DNA from 2 places in the Microbispora sp. CSR-4 genome. Region 2 is predicted to be linked to the other one. Evidence: riboswitches for the same ligand, from Rfam matches in the RefSeq annotation. Region 2 holds a riboswitch; the other holds the start of a gene.
The links. Region 2 has a riboswitch for glycine ahead of gcvP (aminomethyl-transferring glycine dehydrogenase). Riboswitches for the same ligand answer to the same signal wherever they lie in the genome.
Positions count from the first base shown of each region.

Region 1: linked by a shared signal. The riboswitch ahead of gcvT (glycine cleavage system aminomethyltransferase GcvT) and the one ahead of gcvP (aminomethyl-transferring glycine dehydrogenase) in region 2 are both predicted to bind glycine.

Region 1 covers NZ_VJVX01000044.1:29,790-41,633, forward strand. Annotated here, with positions in the region: gene FLV34_RS27605 (3-oxoacyl-ACP reductase) at 1-329, shown strand, start outside; gene FLV34_RS27610 (gamma-glutamyl-gamma-aminobutyrate hydrolase family protein) at 341-1,030, shown strand; gene FLV34_RS27615 (peptidase domain-containing ABC transporter) at 1,122-3,284, shown strand; gene FLV34_RS40740 (hypothetical protein) at 3,420-3,572, shown strand; gene FLV34_RS40745 (hypothetical protein) at 3,583-3,747, shown strand; gene FLV34_RS27620 (MvdC/MvdD family ATP grasp protein) at 4,381-5,346, shown strand; gene FLV34_RS27625 (TIGR04500 family putative peptide maturation system protein) at 5,421-6,752, shown strand; gene FLV34_RS27630 (AfsR/SARP family transcriptional regulator) at 7,161-7,937, shown strand; glycine riboswitch at 8,036-8,133, shown strand; gene gcvT (glycine cleavage system aminomethyltransferase GcvT) at 8,272-9,360, shown strand; gene gcvH (glycine cleavage system protein GcvH) at 9,357-9,749, shown strand; gene FLV34_RS27645 (L-serine ammonia-lyase) at 9,775-11,148, shown strand; gene FLV34_RS42720 (hypothetical protein) at 11,135-11,266, opposite strand; gene FLV34_RS27650 (hypothetical protein) at 11,319-11,844, shown strand, end outside.
Region 2 covers NZ_VJVX01000029.1:35,505-47,348, forward strand. Annotated here, with positions in the region: gene FLV34_RS21555 (bifunctional nuclease family protein) at 1-235, shown strand, start outside; gene FLV34_RS21560 (MerR family transcriptional regulator) at 391-1,008, shown strand; gene FLV34_RS21565 (hypothetical protein) at 1,024-1,764, opposite strand; gene FLV34_RS21570 (sensor histidine kinase) at 1,929-3,902, shown strand; gene FLV34_RS21575 (response regulator transcription factor) at 3,899-4,594, shown strand; glycine riboswitch at 4,616-4,709, shown strand; gene gcvP (aminomethyl-transferring glycine dehydrogenase) at 4,890-7,715, shown strand; gene FLV34_RS21585 (hypothetical protein) at 7,807-8,349, shown strand; gene FLV34_RS21590 (hypothetical protein) at 8,406-8,819, opposite strand; gene FLV34_RS21595 (alpha/beta family hydrolase) at 8,909-9,517, shown strand; gene FLV34_RS21600 (TetR/AcrR family transcriptional regulator) at 9,593-10,183, shown strand; gene FLV34_RS21605 (SDR family NAD(P)-dependent oxidoreductase) at 10,239-11,189, shown strand; gene FLV34_RS21610 (hypothetical protein) at 11,186-11,395, shown strand; gene FLV34_RS42585 (hypothetical protein) at 11,388-11,537, opposite strand; gene FLV34_RS42590 (hypothetical protein) at 11,573-11,698, shown strand; partial or broken gene FLV34_RS42595 (sigma factor) at 11,773-11,844, opposite strand, start outside.

The sequences.
Region 1 (11,844 bases), on a different contig from region 2:
CGGCCACCTCGCAGATCTCCTACACCGCCTCCAAGGGCGGCGTGCTCGCGATGAGCCGCGAGCTGGGCGTCCAGTTCGCCCGCGAGGGCATCCGGGTCAACGCGCTGTGCCCCGGGCCGGTGGACACCCCGCTGCTGCGGGAGCTGTTCGCCAAGGACCCCGAGCGCGCCCAGCGCCGTCTCGTCCACGTGCCGATCGGCCGTTTCGCCCGGGCCGAGGAGATCGCCGCGGCGGTCGCGTTCCTCGCCTCCGACGACGCGTCGTTCATCACCGCCTCGGAGTTCCTGGTCGACGGCGGCATCTCCGGCGCGTACGTCACTCCGCTGTAAAGGGGTATGCCATGGCCCGTCCCGTCATCGGCGTGACCTGCTACGTCGAGCCGGCGAGGTTCACCGTCTGGGACATGCCGACGGCGCTGCTGCCGTACATGTACGTCGACCACATCGCGCGGGCGGGCGGCCAGCCGGTCATCCTGCCGCCGGCCGGGGAGCCCGCCGCGCTGGTGGAACGGCTGGACGGGCTGATCATCGCGGGCGGGGGCGACATCGACCCCGCCCGCTACGGCGCGCCGCCCGCGGAACAGACCGGATATGTCAGGGAGTTCCGCGACGAGGCGGAGTTCGGACTGTTGGAGGCCGCCCTGCGCACCGGCCTGCCGTTCCTCGGCATCTGCCGGGGCCTGCAGGTGCTCAACGTGGCGCTGGGCGGCACCCTCCAGCAGCACCTGCCCGACGTGGTCGGCCACACCGCCCACTCCCCCGCGCCCGGGACGTTCGGCCGCCTTCCCGTACGGCTCTCGCCGGGGTTGGCCAAGATCTACGACGGCGAGGACCTCACGCCCGCCCACTACCATCACCAGGCGATCGACCGCCTGGCGGACGGGCTGGAGGTCACCGCCCGCTCGGACGACGGCACGATCGAGGCCGTCGAGGTCACGGGCGCGGCGTTCGCCCTGGCCGTCCAGTGGCATCCGGAGGCCGACGAGGACGGGCCGCTGTTCCACGCCCTGGTCACCGCCGCCCGCCACTGAGCCGCCGCTTTTCGCCACCGCTTCTCGGGGCCGCGGGATTGAAGCCGGTCACAAGCGATGGACAAGCCTCCCGGCCGACACTCCGTGGACCATGAGGCTCAATCGCGGCACAGCTTTCAGCAGGGTTCCTGTCGTCCACCAGCGCACCCCCACCGAGTGCGGCCCCGCCTGCCTCGCCATGGTCCTCGGCGCGTACGGGCACCACGTGGAGGTGCGCGAGCTCGGCGAGGAGCTGGGCGCCGGCCGTGACGGCACCTCCGCGCTCACCCTGGTCAGGGCGGCGAGGCGGCGCGGGCTGGAGGCACGGGCCTTCTCCCTGCCTCCCGAGGGGCTGGCGCACGCGCCGCTCCCGGCGATCGCGCACTGGAAGGGCGACCACTACGTGGTCGTCGAGCGTCACGGGCGCGGCGGGGTCACGATCGTCGATCCCGAGACGGGCCGCCGTCGCGTCACCACCGCCGAGCTCGCCCTGGACTACAGCGGCGTGCTGCTCGTCTTCCCCCCCGGCCCCGGATTCCGGCGGACCGCGCGCCCCCGGCGGGGCCGCTGGTGGCGGTGGCCCGCCTCTGTCGCCTTCGCGGGCCACCGCCGGCTGCTCGCGCTGCTGGTGGCGCTCAGCGTCGTCATGCAGGCGTTCGGCTTCGCCCTCCCGGCGCTGACCGAGCTGGTCGTCGACCGGGTGCTGCCGGCCGGCGACCACGACCTGCTTACCGTCGCGGGCTTCGGAGTGCTCGGCCTGGTCGCCGCGTACGGGCTGGTCCGGGTGCTGCGCGGATACGCGATGGTCTCGCTCAGGGCGAGCGCGGACGGCGAGCTGGTGCGTGTAACGGGCGAACGGCTCCTCGCGGCGCCCTACCGGTTCTTCGCCCTGCGCGGCTCCGCCGACCTGGTCAACCGCGTGCTGGCGACCTCGCTGATCCGGGAGGTCCTCACCAACCAGGTGACGCTCGCCTTCCTGGAGGCCCCGCTGGCCCTGGGATACGTGATCGCGATCGGCGTGCGCAGCCCGCTGATCGGCGGCTGCCTGGTCGCGTTCGCCCTCGCCCAGGCGGGCCTGCTGCTCCTCACCCGCCGCCGCGTCGGCGACCTGACCCACCGCGAGACCGAAGCCCGCAACGACCTGCAGAGCAGGCTGATCGAGGGCCTGCGCGGCATCGAGACCGTCAAGGCCTCCGGCGCGGAGCCGCGGATCGCGGACCGATGGGCGACGGCCGTCGCCACCGTCGCCGAGCGTTCCGGGCGAAGCGGCCGGGCGCAGGCCATGCAGGAGGCCCTGCTCGGGGCCCTGCAGTTCGCCGCCCCGCTCACCCTCGTCTGGACGGGCGCCCGCCAGGTGGCGGACGGCACGCTGACGCTCGGCGGGATGCTCGCCCTGCAAGCCCTGGCCGGCGCCGCGCTCGCCCCGCTGAGCTCGCTGATCGCCGGCCTGCAGGCCGTACAAGGGGTCAGGCCGCACGTGGAGCGGCTGGCCGACGTCTGGCACGCCGAGCCCGAGCCCGTTCCCGCCGCCCCGGTCACCCGTACGCTCACCGGGCGGATCGAGCTGGACGGCGTCGGCTTCCGCTATGGCCCCGACAGCCCGTGGATCCTGCGGGACGTCACGGTCACCGTGCGCCCCGGGCAGAAGGTCGCGCTGGTCGGTGCCTCGGGCTCCGGCAAGACCACCCTGGCCCGGCTGATCCTGGGGCTGCTCACGCCCGGCGAGGGCGAGATCCGCTACGACGGCGTGCCCGCCGCCGCCTTCGATCCCCGCGCCCTGCGCCGCCAGTTCGGCGTGGTGCCGCAGGAGCCCGTCCTCTTCCACGGCACGATCTTCGACAACATCGCGCTCAACGTCCCCTCCGCCACCCCGGAGCAGGTGGAACGGGCGGCCCGGGCGGCCCGCCTGCACGAGGAGATCAGGGCCATGCCGATGGGCTACCGCACGCTGCTCACCGACGGCGGCGGGCTGTCGGGCGGGCAGCGCCAGCGGCTCGCGCTCGCCCGCGCCCCGCTGTCGGAGCCGAGGATGCTGCTGCTCGACGAGGCCACGAGCCACCTCGACACCGTGGCCGAGGCCGCGATCGAGGAGAGCCTGCGCGGCTTCGCGGGCACCCGCGTCGTCATCGCCCACCGACTGAGCACCGTGCGGGACGCCGACCTCATCCTCGTGCTCGACCGGGGCCGGATCGTGGAGGCGGGCGGCCGTGACGAGCTGCTCGACCGCGACGGGCACTACGCCCGCCTCGTCGCCGCGCAGCGGCTGGGCGCCTGACCTTCACGAGCTGCGGCTAAAGCCGGCCACAAGTCGCTTACCTCTCCCCCGCAATCCGGTTCCAAGACCACCGCGACAGGCTCTGGGACACGGGGGGAGCCACCCGGCTCCCGACACGACCGAAAGGAGAAGACGATGAGCGGACAGCTCAGGACCGAGCTGCGCGACCTCTCCGAGGTGGGCGCCGAGCTGGACGAGAGCCGCCTGGAGGGCATCACCGGCGGGATGCAGGACCCCATGGCCTCACGCACGCGGTCCGGCGCCGGCTACGACGACTACCTGTGCTGAGGGAGTGGTCATGACGTCTCGCACCGTTCGCACGGTCCTCACCGCCATCGACGCCGTGGGCGAGGAACTGGACGAGGAGCGCCTGCGCGGCGTGACCGGCGGCCAGGCCCCGGAGTTCGACAGGACCGGCTGCTACGCCGACGGCATGTGCAAGTACGACGACATCGCCGTCTGACACATGCTCACCGCGTCACGGCATGACCCGGCCGGGTGAAGCACGCCCGTGACGCACAAGGCGGGGACGCCACCCCGGGCGGCCTCGGGCTGGCTCCGGGCTGGCTCCGGGCTGGCTCCGGGCTGGCCCGGCGGCCTCGGCGGCCGGGCAGCTCCGGTGGCCCACCGGTAGCCCCTGCGGCGGCCGTGGCCGCACTAGCTCCTGCGGCCCTGGGCGACGGCGGTAGCTCCGGTGATGCGACACCGGTGACCTCGGCAGCCAGGCAGCTCCGGTGGTGCGGCACCGGGGCTCAGGTCGCTCACGTGGCCACCGATGGCAGCCAGCGGTCTCCGCCCGCGCCCGGTGGCTCTCGGTGGCGTCCCTACCCGCCTGGCCCGTAGATCCACGGCCCCGCACTGCGCCTCGTGGGTCCACGGCCCGCTCGATCCCGTACCTGCCGATGCACGGCTCGCTCGATCAAGGCCCTGGCCGTTCACACCCGGTCCATTCAGGCCGCGTCCATTCAGGCCCGGTCGATTCGGGTTCTGTCCGGTTTCGGGCCACTTCCGGAAGGCGCCGCCCCGGCGTCCCGTCCGCGCTCAGGTCTGTTGAGGCACGTCGAAAGGCCCTCCGTTGCGCTCTTCTCACGTTCTCGTGCTCACCAGCGAGGACGACCCGCACGCCGAGCGGGTCGGCGGTCTGCTCGCCCGGCGCGGCGCGCGCGTCAGCGTCTTCGACCCCGGCGACTTCCCCGTCTCCGCGAAGCTGGACCTCGGCTACGGCACCGACCTCGGCACCCGCCGCATCCTGCGCCGCGACAAGGAGACGATCGACCTCGACACGGTGTCCGCCGTGTGGTGGCGCCGGCCGACTCCCCCGCGGGCGCACCCCGAGATCGCCGATCCTGCGGTCGCCGCCCACACCGTGCAGGAGTGCAAGAGCCTGCTCGGCGACCTGTGGGAGCAGTTGCCGTGCCGTCAGGTGCCCGCCCGCGAGTCGGTCTTCCGCCGGTCCGGCCAGAAGTCCTCCCAGCTCGCGCTCGCCGCGGAGCTCGGGTTCGCGATCCCGGAGACACTGATCACCACGGACGCCGAGTCGTTCCTCGACTTCCACGACCGGCACGACGGCCGGATCATCACGAAGGCCTTCCACGTCCCGCTCGTGGAGGGCGTCGCGGGCGGCCTCACCGCGACGCGCCTCACCGAGCCGGTGTCGCCCCGCGACCTCGCGTACGCCGACGGCCTGCGGTTCTGCCCCGTGATCGTGCAGGAGATGGTGCCGAAGCGCGTCGAGCTGCGCGTCACCATCGTCGGGCGACGGATCTTCGCCGCCGAGATCCACTCGCAGGCGTCCAACCGGTCGAGCCTCGACTGGCGCTACTACGACACCAGGACCACGCCGCATCGGCCGCACCGGTTGCAGGAGGAGATCGCCGACCGGTGCCTCGCGCTTATGGACCGCCTCGGCCTGCTGTACGGCGCCGTCGACCTGATCGTCACACCGGACGACCGTCACGTCTTCCTTGAGGTCAACCCCAACGCCCAGTGGCTGTGGGTCGAGAACATGACCGGCCTGCCGATCAGCGAGGCCCTCTGCGACCTCCTGCTCGAACCGGCCTGACATCCCCGCCGCCGACCAGCCCGACAGATCCCGCTCGGAGGGAGCGGGATCGACCGCGCCCCGAGGAGCCCGACATGCCGCACAGTGCCGACCACAACACCGACCACAACACCGACCACAGCACCGACCGCAGTGCCGACCGCAGCACCGCCGATCGCGCCGCCCCGAGTGCCGCCGTCGGTGCCCCGCTTGGTGCCGCCGTTGATGCCACCGAATCTCCGGCCGGCAGTGCCGCCCACCGCGCCACCCAGAGTGCCGCCGTCGTTGCCGCCGTTGGTGCCACCGAGACTCCTGTCGGCAGTGCCGCCCACCGCGCCGCCCAGAGTGGTGTCCACCGTGGTGTTGTTCCTTCTGCCCGTCTGCTGACCGATGTCCTGGCGTACCTGCGCCGGATCTGTGATCGGGAACCCGCCGAGGCCAGGCTCCTGCTGGGCGGCCTGCGGGCGGAGCACGAAGGCGTGCCGATGCGCCTGGTGTGGCAGCGCGACCACCCCGGCGGCAGATGTCACTACGACATGCTGCTCCCGGTGGGCGACGGCACGGTCTCGATCGCCTTCGCTCCCGACCTCGCGCTGCCCTGGCCGCTGCGGGGCAGCCGCAACTCCGGCGAGCAGGTCGTCGTGCGGGTCAACGGCATGGAGGTCGCCATGGAGCAGGCCATGGCGGTGCTGGACGAGCTGTGGAGCGACGCCTCACTCGCCAGCAGACTGGTCGACGCCGCCCTGGTCGCGCAGGAGCTGGCCGGCGACCCGGCAGACCTGTCCGCCGCCGAGTTGCAGGACGCTCTCGACGCCTTCCGGCGGGCCCGGGGGCTGCTCACGGTCGAGGCCACCCAGGAGTGGATGGCCGAACGCGGCCTCGACCACGCCGGCCTGGAGGACGTCGTGGCCCAGGAGGCGGGGATCGCCCGGCTTCGTCGCCGGGTCGCCGGTGACCGCGCCGAAAGTCTTTTCGCCACCGCCCCTCGCTCCTACGACCGGTTGTGCGTGGTGTTCCTGCGGTATCCCCGGGTGGAGGCCGCCCGGGCCGCCGCCGACCGGCTGCGGGACGGCGGACCAGGCTCCCTCGCCTCCGCCGCCGAGACGCTCGACCACGGCGCGGACGCCCGGCTGCGCCGCCTGTTCCGCGCCGAGCTCGGCCCGGAGGCGGCGGACGCCGCACCGGGCGACGTCCTCGGCCCGTACGGACCCGACCCCGTGGTCGTCCAGGTCGTGGAGGTCAGACCCGCTACCTTCGACGACGCCACCCGGCAAGGGATCGAGCAGCGGCTCTTCGACGACTGGCTGGCCGGGCGGCGGCGCGAGGCCCGCGTGGAGTGGGTGTGGGGCGACGCCCGGCGCACCGAGGCCGTCAACCAGGCCCTGCGGGCCCCCGCGGCGGAAGACGGCCTCACGGCGGCCCGCTGAGCGCGATATTCGCGCCTCCCCGGGCCCGATTCCCCCTCCCCGGGCCCGATTCCCCCTCCCCGGGCTCGATTCACGCCAGCCCGGGCGCGGCGCCGTACGCGCGCCGATCATCCGGCTAATCGACGCCACTCACGCACACCGCCTCCGGGGACGGCCGACGAGAGCAGCATCTGCAACCGCTTTCATTTGGGTTATCGGCGTATCGGAGCATGCGGAGCCGGCATTGGCCCGGGCGGAGCGGTGTTTATGGGCCCCCGGGCAGCCGACATAGAAACGGTATATATTTTGACGCACGCCGCCGGAGAGGGATATGGTCAAATAGCGATCACAGCCGCGTCGTCGGCGCGTTCACGCTGCTTTCGTGCGAGGGGAACCGTGTTATACGCCGTGCTCGGAACGTTCCTGGCCATGAAGCCCTCAGGGGATGTCATCGCCGGACTCGCCCCGAGGCACCGGCAGCTGCTCGCGTTGTTCCTGCTCAATCCGAATATCGCGGTCCACCGGGACCGGCTCATCGATCTGTTGTGGAATGGCCGTCCCACTAAATCGGCGGCGCGGAATCTTACCACCTACATCGCGCAGATGCGGCAACGTCTGTCGCCCCGCGACCCCCACCTTTCTCCACTGCACACCGTGGAGGGCGGCTACCTTCTTTCCGTGCCACCGGCATCCGTGGATGCTGAAGTATTCAACCAATTTGCGGCACAGGGCAGAATCGCTCGTGAGAATTGCGATTACCACAATGCGGCGCGGATGTTCGAGAACGCGCTGAGCCTGTGGCGCGGCGACGCCCTGCTCGCCATGAGGCATGTGGACGCGCTCTCCGCGTGGGCCGACCGGCTCGACGAGGAGCGGCGCGCGGTGACCGAGGACCTCTTCGACGTCAGGCTGGCGCTCGGGCACCATCACGAGATCGTCGGCGGCCTGGCCCAATGGGCGAGGCGCCACCCGCTGCGCGAACGGCCGCACCGGCAGCTCATGCTGGCGCTGCACCGGTCGGGCCGCACCCACGACGCCTCGGCGTCCTACCAGCGGCTGCGCCGCACCCTGGTCGACCGCCTCGGCACCGAGCCGTCCCCCGACACCCAGGCCCTCCACCAGCGGATCCTCACCGGCGACGACCTCCCGTCCACCCATGTGCGGCTCCGCGCGGCGCATCGGCCGCCGTGCGACTCCAGCCACTGACCCGTACGGGATGGCACGGCCGGGAAGTGACAGGGGAAATCAGGTGATCCGGCCGGTTACGGGGATGGCGGCGACCCACTAGGCTTGCAGCACACCGGTGATCCCGTGCGGGAGAGCGTCCTGGCATCCGGTCAGGGCCCCTGAAGGAGCAAGCCCTCCCCGCGAACCTCTCAAGGCAAAGGACCGTGCGGGCCAGGTGACCTCTGGAAAGAAGGCCGTCAGGCCTCGCCGAAGGTGAAAGTCCGGCAAAGATCGGACGAAGCTCTCAGGCGCCGATGACAGAGGGGGAGGATGCCCGATAGTCAAACGCAGCATCCGTCCTTCCGAGGTGCGCATGTCCCGATCCACCCCGCTCCGCGGGGTCCACGAAAGTCTGGGCGCGACCCTGACCGACTTCGCGGGCTGGCAGATGCCCCTGCGCTACGGCAGCGAGTCGGCCGAGCACAACGCGGTGCGCACGGCCGCGGGCCTGTTCGACCTGTCCCACATGGGGGAGATCTTCGTCGTCGGCCCGCAGGCGGGCGAGGCGCTCGACCACGCGCTCGTGGGGCACCTCAGCGTCCTCGCGCCCGGCCGCGCCCGTTACACGATGATCGTGAACGAGACCGGCGGCATCCTCGACGACCTCATCGTCTACCGCCTCGACGAGGACCAGTACATGGTCGTCGCCAACGCCTCCAACTACGCCCTCGTCGCCCGTGAGCTCGCCGAACGCGTCCGGGGCTACGCGCAGGTGACCGACAGGTCGGACGAGTACGCGCTGGTCGCCGTGCAGGGCCCGCGCAGCGCCGAGATCCTGGCCGCGCTGACCGACGCCGACCTCGACGAGCTGAAGTACTACGCCATCGTCGCCGGCATCGTCGCGGGCGCGCCCGCCCTGATCGCCCGCACCGGATACACCGGCGAGGACGGCTTCGAACTCTTCGTGCTGAACGAGCACGCCGTGCCGCTGTGGAACGCCCTCGCCGAGGCGGGCAGAGACGCCGGGCTCGTCCCCGCCGGGCTGTCGGCCCGCGACACCCTGCGTCTGGAAGCCGGCATGCCGCTCTACGGCAACGAGCTGAGCGCGGCGATCACGCCGTTCGACGCGGGCCTCGGCCGGGTCGTCCGCTTCGACAAGCCGGGCGACTTCGTGGGCAAGGCCGCCCTTGAGCGGGCGGCGGAGTACGGCACCAGGCGGCGCCTGGTCGGGCTGGTGGCGCGCGGCAGGCGCGTGCCCCGCCACGGCTACTCCGTCACCCGGGAGGGGGCCGTCGTCGGCGAGGTGACCAGCGGCGCTCCGTCGCAGTCCCTCGGCCGCCCGATCGCCATGGCGTACGTGGACGAGGGCGCCCTGGAGAAGGGTGGCCTGGCCGTGGACATCCGGGGCAGCCAAGAACCGGTCGACGTCGTCGATCTGCCTTTCTACAGGAGGAGCAAGTGAGCACCATTCCGGACGACCTGAGCTACACCAAGGAACACGAGTGGGTGGCCGGGCTTGAGGACGGCCGCACCGTGACGGTGGGCATCACGGCGTACGCGGCCGAGCAGCTCGGCGACGTGGTTTACGTGGAGGTGCACTCCGAGGTCGGCGCGACCATCGCGGCCGGCGACGCGGTCGGCGAGGTGGAGTCCACCAAGTCCGTGAGCGACATCTTCGCGCCGGTCGGCGGCGAGATCGTCGAGATCAACTCCGCCGTCGTGGACAACCCCTCGCTGGTCAACTCCGACCCGTACGGCGAGGGCTGGCTGTTCCGCGTGCGCGTGGAGGAGGAGCCCGACGACCTGCTGTCGGCCGCGGAGTACGCCGCGCTGACCTCCGGCGAGTCCTGACAGACGGTGCGAAGGGCGACGGTCAATGGCGATCAGCGTCTTCGACCTGTTCAAGGTGGGCATCGGACCGTCCAGTTCGCACACGGGCGGTCCGATGGCGGCGGCGCACAGGTTCGCCCGCGGGCTGCACCAGGACGGGCTGCTGGAGAAGGTGACCCGGATCGAGGCGATCCTGTACGGCTCGCTCGGGCTGACCGGCAAGGGCCACGGCAGCGACAAGGCGGTCCTGCTCGGCCTGTCCGGCGACAAGCCCGAACTGGTCGACGTCGACACCGTCGACGAACGGCTGGCGGCGATGCGGGCGAGCGGCACGGTCACGGTGTACGGCGTGCACGAGATCCCGTTCGTGGTCGGCGAGGATCTCGTCTTCGAGCGCAAACTGTCGCTGCCCCACCACCCGAACGGCATGCGGTTCACGGCGTACGCCGACGACACCGTGCTGCGCGAGAAGGTGTACTACTCGGTCGGCGGCGGCTTCGTGGTGGACGAGAACGCCACCGGCGCCGACCGGATCAAGCCCGACGACACGGTGCTGCCGTACGCCTTCACGACCGCGCACGAACTGCTCGCGCACTGCGCCGACACGGGCCTGTCGATCTCCGGCGTGATGATGGAGAACGAGAAGGCCTTCGGCCGTACGGAGGAGGAGATCCGCTCCAGCCTGCTGCATCTGTGGGCGGTGATGGCCGAGTGCGTACGGCGCGGCACCAGCCGCGAGGGCGTCCTGCCGGGCGGCCTCAAGGTGCGCCGACGGGCCCACCAGCTCCATCGGCGGCTGCAGAGCGAGGCCGACGGCGCCGACCCGCTGCGGGCGATGGACTGGGTCACGCTGTTCGCGCTGGCCGTCAACGAGGAGAACGCGGCGGGCGGCCGGATCGTCACCGCGCCGACCAACGGCGCCGCCGGCATCGTGCCGGCCGTTCTGTCCTACTACATGCGCTTCCTTCCAGGGGCCGACGAGGACGGCGTCATCCGCTTCCTGCTCACCGCGGGCGCGATCGGCGTGCTGTTCAAGGAGAACGCCTCCATCTCCGGCGCGGAGGTGGGCTGCCAGGGTGAGGTCGGCTCGGCCTGCTCGATGGCGGCGGCGGGCCTCACCGAGGCGCTCGGCGGGACGCCGGAGCAGGTCGAGAACGCCGCCGAGATCGGCATCGAGCACAACCTCGGCCTGACCTGCGACCCGATCGGCGGGCTCGTCCAGATCCCGTGCATCGAGCGCAACGCCGTCGCCTCGATCAAGGCCATCGCCGCCGCCCGCATCGCGCTGCGCGGCGACGGCCGCCACTTCGTGTCGCTCGACAAGGCGATCAAGACGATGCGCGACACCGGCAGGGACATGCTCGACAAATACAAGGAGACCTCGCGCGGCGGCCTCGCCGTCAACGTCATCGAGTGCTGATCCCCGCGTCCCCGCCCCCGCCGGGCACGGCGGCGGGGACGGGTGCGGTGCCGGAGGTGGCGCTGAGCACGCCGCCGTCCGTGAGGGCCCGCGCGGTGACGTCTCGAATGTGACGCATGTGCCGCTCGCCAATATCGTGGTGACTTCCCGGCGAGGAGGAGGGCCGTCACGTGAGGTGGCGCGAGGCGCTGCGCCCGCATCGGGCGTTCCTGGTCGTGCTGGCGGCGGGCGTCGCACTGCGCGCGCTCGCCGTGCTCGGCTACCGGCCCGCGCTGTGGTTCTGGGCCGACTCCTTCGCTTACCTCAGCTCGGCGCTCGACCTGCGGCCGCTGCCCTCACGGCCGTCCGGCTACTCGCTGTTCCTGGCGGCGCTGAGCCCGCTGGGCAGCGTCACCGCCGTCGTGATCGTCCAGCATCTGCTCGGTCTCGGCATGGCCGTGTGCGTGTACGCGCTGCTGCGCCGCCGCACCCGGCTGCCCGGCTGGGGCGCGGCGCTGGCGGCGGCGCCGGTGCTTCTCGACGTCCACCAGATCCAGCTCGAACACCTCGTCATGGCGGACCTGCCGTTCACCGCGCTGGTCGTGGCCGCCGTGACGATCCTGCTGTGGCGTCCCCGCCCGGGCGGGTGGGCCGTCGTCGCGGCGCTGCTGCTGCTCGGGTTCGCCACGGTCACCCGCACCCTCGGGCTGCCCCTGA
Region 2 (11,844 bases):
GCTCCGCGATGGAATCTTCTTCGCCGATCTGGTTTTCTCCAACGGCGTGGAGGTCAGCGCGCGTCCATCGGACTCGATCGCGCTGGCGTTGCGTACGGGTGCGACGATCTACGCGAGTGAGGACGTGATCCAGGAGGCGGGCGTCAGCATGCCCGACGACCAGGAGGACGAAGTGGAGAAGTTCCGCGAGTTCCTGGACAAAATCACACCGGAAGACTTCGGCCGGGCGGGCTGACGTGCCGGACGATTTCGGGAGATTACGCTTCACGACGCGCCGGACGGGGTCGTTGACTGACGATGGCCCCGGTCCTACGGTGCAAGGGAAACCACGGTTGTAATTCACGAACCCCCAGATCAGACCGTGGGATGAGAGAAAGCCGGAGGTCCGCAGTGGCGGTCAGCAGCGGCGAGGGTAAGTCGGCCGGCCAGCACGACCCGGTTCGGCAGGCGGCGCGCGAGCGCGCCGGCGAACAGGGTCTGCTGTTCGACGAGCAGCCGACGGCGCTGCCCCAGGGCATCGGATACCGCGGCCCCACGGCGTGCGCGGCGGCCGGGATCACCTACCGGCAGCTCGACTACTGGGCCCGGACCGAACTGGTGCTCCCGACGATAAGGGCCGCCCAGGGATCCGGGTCCCAGCGACTGTACAGCTTCCGCGACATCCTCGTCCTGAAGGTCGTCAAACGTCTTCTGGACACGGGCGTCTCCCTCCAGCAGATACGCGCCGCCGTACGGCACCTGCGCGACCGCGGCGTCAACGACCTGGCCCAGATCACCTTGATGAGCGACGGCGTGAGCGTCTACGAGTGCACGAGCGCCGACGAGGTGATCGACCTGTTGCAGGGCGGCCAGGGCGTGTTCGGCATCGCGCTCGGGAGGGTCTGGCGGGAGGTCGAGGGATCGCTGGCCGAGCTTCCGGGCGAGCGGGCGGAGGCCGCTCCGGATGCGGAGGGGGACCATCCCGCGGACGAGCTGGCCCGCCGGAGAAAGGCCCGCAGGACCGGCTGAGCGGATGCCCGGCGATCACAGGTTCGACGGTCGGGCGCGCGTGCCGGGCCTGACCGGGGGCAGGTCGAACTCGTCGTCACGCATGCGCAGCAGGGCGACGGACGCGCCGGCGAAGCCCACGGCCGTGACCAGCAGGCCGATGCCCGACGCGGTGTGGCCGGGCATGAACGGATGGGTGAACCCGCCGGCCGCGAGCAGGACCCCCATCCAGGCCGGCGCCGCGCCGCTGCGCCACAGCGCCAGGCCGAGCAGCAGCAGGCCGACGACGATGCCCACGATGAACAGCAGGCTCGCCACCAGCTGTACGGGGTCGTCCTCGAGCGCGTTCTGAATCCTCGCCATGGTCGCCACGTCGAAGTGCCTCGTCACCGTCAGGTACGCGAGGTCGTCGCCGCCACGGATCAGGGGGAAGCCGGCCAGGTCGCCGAGCAACGCGAGGAGGGCACCCGCCGTGGTGAGCCTGGGAGCGCCGCGACGGGCCACCCACGCCACGGCGAAGGTGGCCGGGATCAGCCCGACCAGGAACGGCAGGGCGAACCATCGGAGCACGCCCGCGGCCTGCTCGTGGGCCGCGTACGCCGCGACCGTGGCCTCGAACGACTCGCCGCCGTCCACGGAGCTGAACAGATAGTTGAGGCCCATGCCGAGCATGGGGAGCGGGGCGACGACGGCGAGCAGCACCCGCCAGAAGCCGCGCACGTCCCGCGGCGGTTTCCGCGGGGTGGCGGCGGCGCGGGCGTCGGTGTCCGGCTGCATGATGATCCTCCGAGAGTCCGGGAGTTGTCCGATCGAGTCCGAGGATGGGCGCGGACGGCTCCCTTCGTCGTGGGGGCGTGGTCCCGATTCCAGTCCCGTGCACCCCGTGATCCGGGAGCACGCTCCTATGGCCGATGGGAGCGCCGGGATCGGATGATGAGCGCATGGCAGTCAGACGGGCCGGCCCGGTCGCGGTGCTCACCCTCACGGCCGTCGTGGTGGTGGCGGCGTGGGTGTCGTGGTTCCTCGGCGGGCTCACCTTCGCCGACGCGGCCGACGACTCCTACCTGCTGACCAACAGCGCGCAGGCGCTGACCTTCACCACGTTCGGCGCGCTGGTGCTCGCCCACCGTCCCGGGCACCGCATCGGGCTGCTGTTCGTGGCGTACGGCGCCTGCTACACGCTGAGCGTGGCCTGCCTCGGGCTGCTCACCGACGCGGTCGGGCTGCCGGAGGCGTGGGCGCGGGCGGTCGAGCTGTTCGGCATCACCGCGTGGATCCCGGCGCCGGTCGTCTGCCTTCCGCTGATCGTGCAGTTGTTCCCCGACGGCAGGCCGCTGTCGCGGCGCTGGCGGCCGCTGGCCGTCGCGACCCTCGCCGTCCTGCCGTTCACGCCCATCCCGACCCTGTCCGTGGCGGCCGGGCCGGCGGGGGCCGGGCCGGCCGCGGGGGAGCCGATGCTGCCCGTCATCGTGGGCGAGGTCGCCCAGCGGCTGATTCCGGTGTTCGCCGCCGTCGCCGCGCTGGTGCTGCTGGCCTCCCTCGGCGCGCTCGTCCTGCGCGTCCGCCGGTCCCGCGGGGTGCCGCGGCAGCAGCTGATGTGGCTGCTGTGGGCCGTGGGGCTGTTCGCCGCGCTCAACGCGCAGCGGATCGTGACGACCGACGGGCCGGTGTTGTTCCTGCTGACCCTGCCGCTGATCCCGGCCGCGGCCACGGTGGCGATCCTGCGCCACGGGTTGTACGACATCGAGCTGATCGTCAACCGCTCGCTGGTGTACGGGGTGCTCACGCTCGGCGTCGTGCTGGCCTACCTGGGCATCGTCGCGGGGCTGTCCGCGCTGGCGCGGGACCGGCTGTCGGCCGCCCCGCTGATCGCGACCGCGGTTGTCGCTCTCGCCTTCGCGCCCGCCCGTTCGGCCGTGCAGTCCTTGGTGGACCGGGTCATGTACGGCCAGCGCCGCGATCCTGTGGCGGCCGCCGCCCGGGTCGGCCTGCGGCTCGGCGCCGGCCTGGACGGGGTGTTGCGAGCCGTGTGCGAGGCGCTGCGGCTGCCGTACGCCGCGGTCGCCTCCGACGGGCGGCTGGTCGCGACGTACGGCCGGTCACCGCGGCGGCGGCACACGGTGTCGCTGGAGGTGGCCGACGGGCCGCCCGCGGACCTGCTCGTCGGGCTGAGGGCGGGGGAGAGCCGGCTGTCCGGCGCCGACCGGCGCGCCCTGGAACTGCTGGCCGCCCCGGTCGGCCTGGCCCTGCAGGCGGTGCGCCTGTCCGAGCAACTGGGCGAGTCCCGCACGCGCATCGTGGCCGCGCGGGAGGAGGAACGCCGGCGGCTGCGCCGCGATCTGCACGACGGCCTCGGCACCGTGCTCACCGCGGTGACCCTCAAGGCCGACGCGGCCCACAACCTGCGTCACACCGATCCCGAGCGGAGCGCACGGCTCCTGCTCGACCTGCGCGCCGACCTGACCGCCGCGATCGCCGATATCCGCCGGCTCGTCTACAACCTGCGGCCGCCCGCCCTCGACGAGCTCGGACTGCTGGGCGCGCTCCGCCAGCGCGCCCAGGACTCGTGGCGGCACGAGCACGCCGGGTACGTGGTCACGATCGACGCCCCGGACGGCCTGCCGCCGCTGCCCGCCGGGGTGGAGGTGGCCGCCTATCGCATCGCCACCGAGGCGGTCACCAACGCGCTGCGCCACGGCGGGGCGACGGCGTGCCGGGTCTCCCTGCGCGCCGACCACGCCGCCCTGCATGTGGAGGTGAGCGACAACGGCTCCGGGGGCGCCGGAGCGTGGCCGCACGGCGTCGGTCTGCGCTCCATGCACGAGCGGGCCGGCGAACTGGGCGGTACGCTCACCGCCGGCCCCACCGACTGCGGCGGCCGCGTCCACGCCCGCCTTCCACTGGAGCAGACATGAGCGCCGGGGAACCGATCAGGATCGTCGTCGTCGACGATCACCCGCTGATGCGGGAAGGCCTGCGTGCCCTCGTGACGTCGCTGCCGGACATCGAGGTGGTGGGCGAGGCCGGCGACGGCGACGCCGCCCGTCGTGAGGTGCGGCTCACGCGCCCCGACGTCGTGGTCATGGACCTGCACATGCCGGGCGTCAACGGGGTGGAGGCCACCAGGGCCATCGTGCGCGCGGTGCCCGCCACCCGGGTGCTCGTGCTCACGATGTTCGAGGACGACGAGTCGGTGTTCGCCGCGATGCGCGCCGGAGCCTTCGGATACCTGGTCAAGGGCGCGAAGCAGGAGGAGATCGTCCGGGCGGTCCGCTCTGTCGCGGCCGGACATGCCGTCTTCGGCCCGAGCGTGGCCCGCCGGATCATCGACTTCTTCGCCGCCGGGGCCTCTCGCGCGCCGGCCCCGGAGCCCTTTCCCGAGCTCACCGCCCGCGAACGGGAGGTCCTCGACATCATCGCGGCCGGCCGGTCCAACGCGGCGATCGCCCGGCATCTGGCCATCAGCGGCAAGACCGTCAGCAACCACATCACCGCCATCTTCGCCAAGCTGGCGGTCGCCGACCGGGCCGAGGCCATCGTCCGCGCCCGCCAGGCCGGTCTCGGCGCCGATCTCGAGCAGGGTGCGAGTCGGGCCGATCCGGGGTAGCCGGTAGAGTGGAACGGCCGACGACCTCGTGCGGGAGAGACCCCTGATCTTCGAAGGGGCGCCGAAGGAGCAAACCTCCCCGGAATCTCTCAGGCATCCGTACCGCACGGACGAGGCGACTCTGAAAAGCAGGCCCGCCGGCCAGGCGGCGCCTCACCGAAGGGGAAAGCCGGGCCCGACGGCCCGGTGAAGCTCTCAGGTCCGATGACAGAGGGGGAGACCGCTACACGACCGCCGCGCCACACCGGGCGCGGGACGGTCGCCGCAGGTCTCGACCCGCCAGGAGGCCCCTGTCATGACCGATCGGTCCACGCTTCGCGATCTTTCCGCTCCGCCCTTCCCCCCCCGCCACATCGGCCCCTCCGAGGCCGACCGCGACCGGATGCTGGAGGTCGTCGGCTACGAGTCGGTGGCCGACCTGGTCGCCGTGGCCGTGCCGGAGGCCATCCGCACGCGCGGCCCGCTGAACCTGCCCGAGGCGGTGGGGGAGGCCGAGGCCCTGGCCGAGCTGCGCGCCCTCGCCGGGCGCAACCGGGTGCTGACCCCGATGATCGGCCTCGGCTACTACGACACGATCACGCCGGGCGTCGTCCTGCGCAACGTGCTGGAGAACCCCGGCTGGTACACCGCGTACACGCCCTACCAGCCGGAGATCTCGCAGGGCCGCCTGGAGGCGCTGCTGAACTTCCAGACCGTGATCTCCGACCTCACCGGCCTCGCCGTCGCCGGCGCGTCCCTGCTCGACGAGGCGACGGCCGCGGCCGAGGCGATGACGCTGGCCCGCCGGGCGAGCAAGGTGAAGACCGACGTGTTCGTGGTGGACGCCGACGCGCTGCCGCAGACCAAGGCCGTGCTGGCGACCCGCGCCGAGCCGCTCGGCATCACGCTGGTCGAGTCGGACCTCGCCGGCGAGCTGCCCGAGTGCTTCGGGGTCCTCGTCCAGTATCCCGGCGCGAGCGGCCGGGTGGCGTCCTTCCGCGCGGTCGCCGAGCGGGCGCACGCCCAGGGGGCGCTGCTGGTGGCCGCGGCCGACCTGCTGGCGCTGACCCTGCTGGAGTCCCCGGGCGAGCAGGGCGCCGACATCGCCGTCGGCTCCTCCCAGCGCTTCGGCGTCCCGCTGGGCTACGGCGGCCCCCACGCGGCGTACATGGCCGTACGCGAGGGCCTGCAGCGGCAGATGCCGGGCCGCCTGGTCGGCGTCTCGCTGGACGCCGACGGCCGCACGGCCTACCGCCTGGCCCTGCAGACCCGCGAGCAGCACATCCGGCGCGAGAAGGCCACCAGCAACATCTGCACCGCGCAGGTGCTGCTGGCCGTCATGGCCTCGATGTACGCCGTCTACCACGGCCCGGAGGGCCTGAAGCGGATCGCCCAGCGGGTGCACCGCCACGCGGCCGTCCTCGCCGCCGGGCTGCGCGAGAGCGGCGTGGAGGTCGTGCACGACGAGTTCTTCGACACCGTGCTCGCCCGCGTGCCCGGGCGGGCCGCCGAGGTCGTGGCCGCCGCCGCCGAGCGGGGCGTCAACCTGCGCCTGGCCGACGCCGACCACGTCGGCGTCGCCTGCGACGAGAAGACCACCACGGGCCACCTGCGGGCGGTCTGGGCGGCGTTCGGCGCGTCCGGGCTCGTGGTCGAGGACCTCGACCGGGCCACCTCCGACGCGCTCCCCGCCGGCCTGCAGCGGACCTCCGGCTTCCTCACCCACCCGGTGTTCCACACCCACCGATCCGAGACGGCCATGCTGCGCTACCTGCGGCGGCTGCAGGACAAGGACATCGCGCTCGACCGCTCGATGATCCCGCTGGGCTCCTGCACGATGAAGCTCAACGCGACCACCGAGATGGAGCCGGTCACCTGGCCGGAGTTCGCCTCGATCCACCCGTTCGCGCCCGCGGACCAGGCCGAGGGCTACGCCGAGCTGATCGCGACGCTGGAGGGCTGGCTGGCCGAGGTCACCGGCTACGACCGGGTGTCGATCCAGCCGAACGCGGGCTCCCAGGGCGAGTTCGCCGGGCTGCTGGCGATCAGGTCCTACCACCGCTCCCGGGGCGAGGAGGGCCGCGACGTCTGCCTCATCCCGTCCTCCGCACACGGCACGAACGCCGCCAGCGCCGTCATGGCGGGCATGCGGGGGGTCGTGGGGGCCTGCGACGCGAACGGCAACGTCGACCTGGCCGACCTCGCCGCCAAGATCGACAAGCACCGTGACGCGCTCGCCGCGATCATGGTGACCTACCCGTCCACCCACGGGGTGTACGAGGAGACGATCGTCGAGATCTGCGAGCGGGTCCACGAGGCCGGCGGGCAGGTCTACGTCGACGGGGCCAACCTCAACGCGCTGGTGGGCCTGGCCAAGCTGGGCGAGTTCGGCGCGGACGTCTCCCACCTCAACCTGCACAAGACCTTCTGCATCCCGCACGGCGGCGGTGGTCCCGGCGTCGGCCCGGTGGCGGTCAAGGCCCACCTCGCCGAGCACCTCCCGGCCCACGTGTCGGCCGCGCCGTACGGCTCGGCGGGCATCCTGCCGATCTCCTGGGCGTACGTCAGGATGATGGGCGGCGACGGGCTGCGCCAGGCCACCGAGCAGGCGATCCTGTCGGCCAACTACCTGGCCCGGCGGCTCGCGCCGCACTACCCGGTGCTCTACACCGGCAGGGACGGCCTGGTCGCCCACGAGTGCATCGTCGACCTGCGCCAGATCACCAAGGAGACCGGCGTCACCGTGGACGACGTGGCCAAGCGGCTGATCGACTACGGCTTCCACGCGCCCACGATGTCGTTCCCCGTCGCCGGGACGCTCATGATCGAGCCGACCGAGAGCGAGGACCTGGCCGAGCTCGACCGCTTCGCCGACGCGATGATCGCCATCCGGGGCGAGATCGCGAAGGTGGCGTCGGGCGAGTTCGACAAGACCGACAACCCGCTGCGCAACGCCCCGCACACGGCCGAGTGCCTCACCGCCGACGAGTGGGCCCACCCCTACTCGCGGGCGGTGGCCGCCTACCCGGTGCCCGGCCTGCGGGACGACAAGTACTGGTCGCCGGTGCGCCGCATCGACCAGGCGTACGGCGACCGCAACCTGGTCTGCTCCTGCCCGCCCCTTGAGGCGTACGAGGACTGATCAGTTGAGCATGTCGGCCCCGCCCGGCGGCCGGTCTCGTTAAGATCGCGGTGATCGTTTCTATCCCCTGCGACCATGCGAGGCCCCCTGTATGACGGCCATCGATTCCGGGCGGCGGTCCGACCGGCTCGACCACGCGCGCCGACTCGCCGAAAGCGGCGACCTCGACGGCGCGGCCGCGATCTTCGCGGAACTCGCCGCGGACGAGAACGCGCCGGAGCGCGGCGAGGCGGGCGAGGGCCTGTCGGTCGTGGCCGAGCGGATGGCCGAGCGGCTGCTGGAGGACGGCGAGCCCGAGCGGGCCGCCGACGTCCTGCTGGAGGCGCTGTCGATCAGCGCGGTGGCCGATCCCGCGCGCCTGCGGGTGCTGCTCGGCATGGCGCACCTGGAGATGGCGTGCGCGCAGTTCGCCGGGGCCGTGGAGGACAGCCGCCAGGAGGGGGCCGACGCCGGCACCGGCGCGCTCGCGATCGAACTGCTGGCCCGCACGCTGCCGCTGCGGGGCCGTGACGCCGACGCCGAGACCGTCTGGCGCTACGGCCTCGACCATCCCGATCCCGCGCTCGCCGAGCAGGTGCTGCTGCGCCTGGGCCGCGACGTGCGCCCCGCGATGGAGGCCGGCGCGGCCGGGTGACCCCCGTGATCCCCCTGTGACCCCCCGTGGTCGTCCGCTGGTCGTCCTGCCGCGTGTCAGCGCTGGTGGCGGCGGCCGAGGGCGTGAGCGAGGTTGACCGCGATGATCCCGCCCCAGGCCAGGAGCAGGCCCGTCGCGCCGGAGGTCTGCGCCGCGATGGCGGTCAGCGGGATGCCCAGGGCCAGCGAGCCGATGGCCATGCCCACGGCGCCGTCCCTGTGCTTGGACTGGCCGCGAGGCGGCTGGTGGGCGAGCTGGGCCGCCACCTCGTTGCGCACCCGCGCGGCGATCTCCACGTCGAGCTTGTCGAGGAACGAGTCGACCAGGGCGTCCTCGTAGTCCGGCCCGAGGTCGCGGCGGGCCGCCATGACGGCGCGCAGGTCCTCGCGGTTCGAGGGGGCCGCCTGCGGCGGAGGGACGGGGTGCCCGGTTCCGGGCGGCGGTTGGTGCGATGCGATGTCCGGCACCATGACATTCTTGCCTCTTTATCGGATGACTGCCATCCTCCGATCGGAGGGTCGCCTCCTCCTGCTCCTGCCGGACCCGTTACCTTCACCGCATGGAGATCGAGACCCCGCACGGCCGCGCGCTGGCCGAGGTGGACGAGGCCGCCGATCCCCGGCTGCTGCTGGTCCTGACCCACGGGTCCGGGGGAGGCGTGGAGGCCCCCGACCTGCTCGCCGTACGGGACGCGGTGCTGGCGATCGGAGGAAGCGTCGCACGGGTGACCCAGCCGTTCCGGCTGCGCGGCGCGCGGGCGCCGGGGTCGGCGGTCAAGCAGGACGAGGCGTGGCTGTCGATCGTCGCCGCGCTCCGCGAGCGTCACCCTGGCCTGCCGCTCGTGCAGGGCGGGCGGAGCAACGGCGCGCGGGTCGCCTGCCGCACGGCGAGAGCCGCAGGGGCGGAGGCGGTGGTGGCGCTCGCGTTCCCGCTCCACCCTCCGGGCAAGCCGGAACGCTCACGGGCGGACGAGCTGCGGCAGGCGGGGACCCCGGTGCTCGTGGTCAACGGTGACCGGGATCCGTTCGGCGTGCCGGACGAGAAGGACGCCGAATGTCTCGTGGTCCTTCCGGGGGAGGGACACGAGTTCAAGAAGGATCCCGCCCGCGTGGGCGAGGTCGTGGCCCGGTGGCTGCTCTCGCGCCGCTCCGCCGCTCCGCTCAGGTGAGCATGGTCTCGCCCGCCTCATGGCCGATCATGGCCAATTTTTGACTGACTAGACACTCTCTTATATTGTCGGATCATGCCTAGACCACGCAGTGAGGACCGGCGTAACGCGATCCTGCGGGCGGCCACCCGCGTCATCGCGTCCCAGGGGCTCGGGGCGGCCACCGCGACGATCGCGAAGGAGGCAGGCGTCTCCAACGGATCGTTGTTCACCTACTTCGACACGAAGGCGAAGCTGCTCAACGAGCTCTTCCTCGCGCTGAAGACGGAGATGAGCGCCGCGGCGACCGCCGATCTCCGGGCCGGGGACGCACCCCGTGAGCAGGTCCGCCACATGTGGACGCAGTGGTGGCGCTGGGCGACGGCCAACCCGGACAAGCGGCGGGCGCTCGCGCAGCTTCAAGTGGCGGACGACATCACCGCCGACACCCATCGGGCGGCGAGCCTGGCCTTCAGCGGCATCGCCGGCCTGCTGGAACGGAGCCGGGCCAACGGGCCGATGCAGGACGTGCCGCTCGGTTTCGTCCTGACCCTGGTGAACGCGATCGCCGAGGCGACGATCGACGAGATGATCCGCGAGCCTGCCGAGGCCGAGGCACGCGGCAGTGTCGCGTTCGAGGCCATCTGGCGGGTGCTGGCCGGCTCCTCCACCGCGCCCACCGCCTGATCCGCGCCCAGTGCCTGATCTCCATCTCCATGATCTCCACAGTGAGGGAGCCGACGTGCCCGACTTCAGCCGCAGCACATCGCCCGCAAGGGCGTGGATCATCACCGGGCCGACGTCCGGAATCGGCAGGCGCACCGCGATCGAGCTCGCCGAGCACGGCTCCGTCGTGCTGGTGGGCCGTGACCCGGGCAAGCTCGCGGAGGTCGAAGCCGAGATCAACGCGCGGCCCGAGGGGCACGCGGTCTCGGTGGTCTGCGACTTCTCCGATATCCCGAGCGTGCGGCGCGCGGCCGCACGGGTCGTCGCGCTCGGTCTTCCGATCGCCGGCCTGCTCAACAACGCGGGCATCATGCCGGCCCGCGCCGACCGGACCGCACAGGGGTGGGACCTCGCCTTCACGACCAACCACCTCGGACCGTTCGCGCTGACGGAGGCGCTCATTCCGCACCTTCCCGACGGCGCGAACGTCGTGTTCGTCTGCTCGGGCGTCGAGGATCCACAGCGCAAGCCCGCGGTCGCCGCCGGCTTCCGCGGCGGGCGCTACATCTCGGCGCAAGCCAGTGTGCGCGGCCAATGGCGGCCCGGGGGCTCGTCCAAGACCGGCTTCGACGCCTACGCCACCTCCAAGCAGTGCAATCTCGCCACCGTGCTCGCGTTCGCACGTGAGACGCCGCGGCTGCGCTTCAACGCGGTCGAACCGGGCTTCAATCCGGGCACCGGCCTCGGCCGCGACGCCAGCGCCGTGGTCCGGTTGCTGGCGAGGTATGTCGCCGCGCCGCTCGCGCCCCTCATCAAATACTGGAGCACACCGAAGCGCGCCGCTCGGATGATCACCGGGGTGCTGACCGACGGGTCGGATCGGACAGGGGTCTACTACGACGAGAACGGCAAGCCGATGGTGGGCTCCGCGCAGGTCCGTGACCCCGCTTTCGCCGACCGCGTCGTCGCCGAGACCCGCGCGCTGCTCGCCACCATTCCCCTGGACGAGGCACCCACGAATCGGTGATCGCTGACCGCGACCCGGTCGCGGACCACGATTCCGTACCCCATCGGCAGATGCCGCTGCCGGGGGCACGGTCCGCCGGGAAGTCACCCGTCGCACTCGTGGTCCTGCCGGGGGAGGGGCACGAGTTCAAGAAGGATCCCGCCCGCGTGGGCGAGGTCGTGGCCCGGTGGCTGCTCTCGCGCCGCTCCGCCGCTCCGCTCAGGTGAGGGTGGTCTCCGCCCCCGCAGGGGAGACACCCGTCCAGGGCCAGAGCTTCTCCGGGTTGCGTACCGCCCAGATCCGCGTGATCCGGTCGCCCGGCGCGTCGAACGCCGCCACCGTCACTGTGACGCCGTCGAGCCGGGCCACCAGGCCGGGCTGACCGTTGACCGTACGCTCCAGGCATGCCGACCGACTCGTCGAGCGTGATCCGGTCGGCCGGGTCGGCCGGGTCGGCCGTGCCGCCGCCCCGCCCGCCGATCCACTCCGTCCGATCCGGCAGCGGCTCCGGGACCCACTCGCCCACGTAGCTCTCCCGCCGCGCACGCGCCGAGCCGAGCAGGTCGAGGCAGACGCGGCCGGCCACCCTCGTCAGCCACGCGCCGGGCGACGCGATGGCCTCCTGCTCCTGCCGCGACATGGCATACCAGCGGGCGTACGTCTCCTGCACGACGTC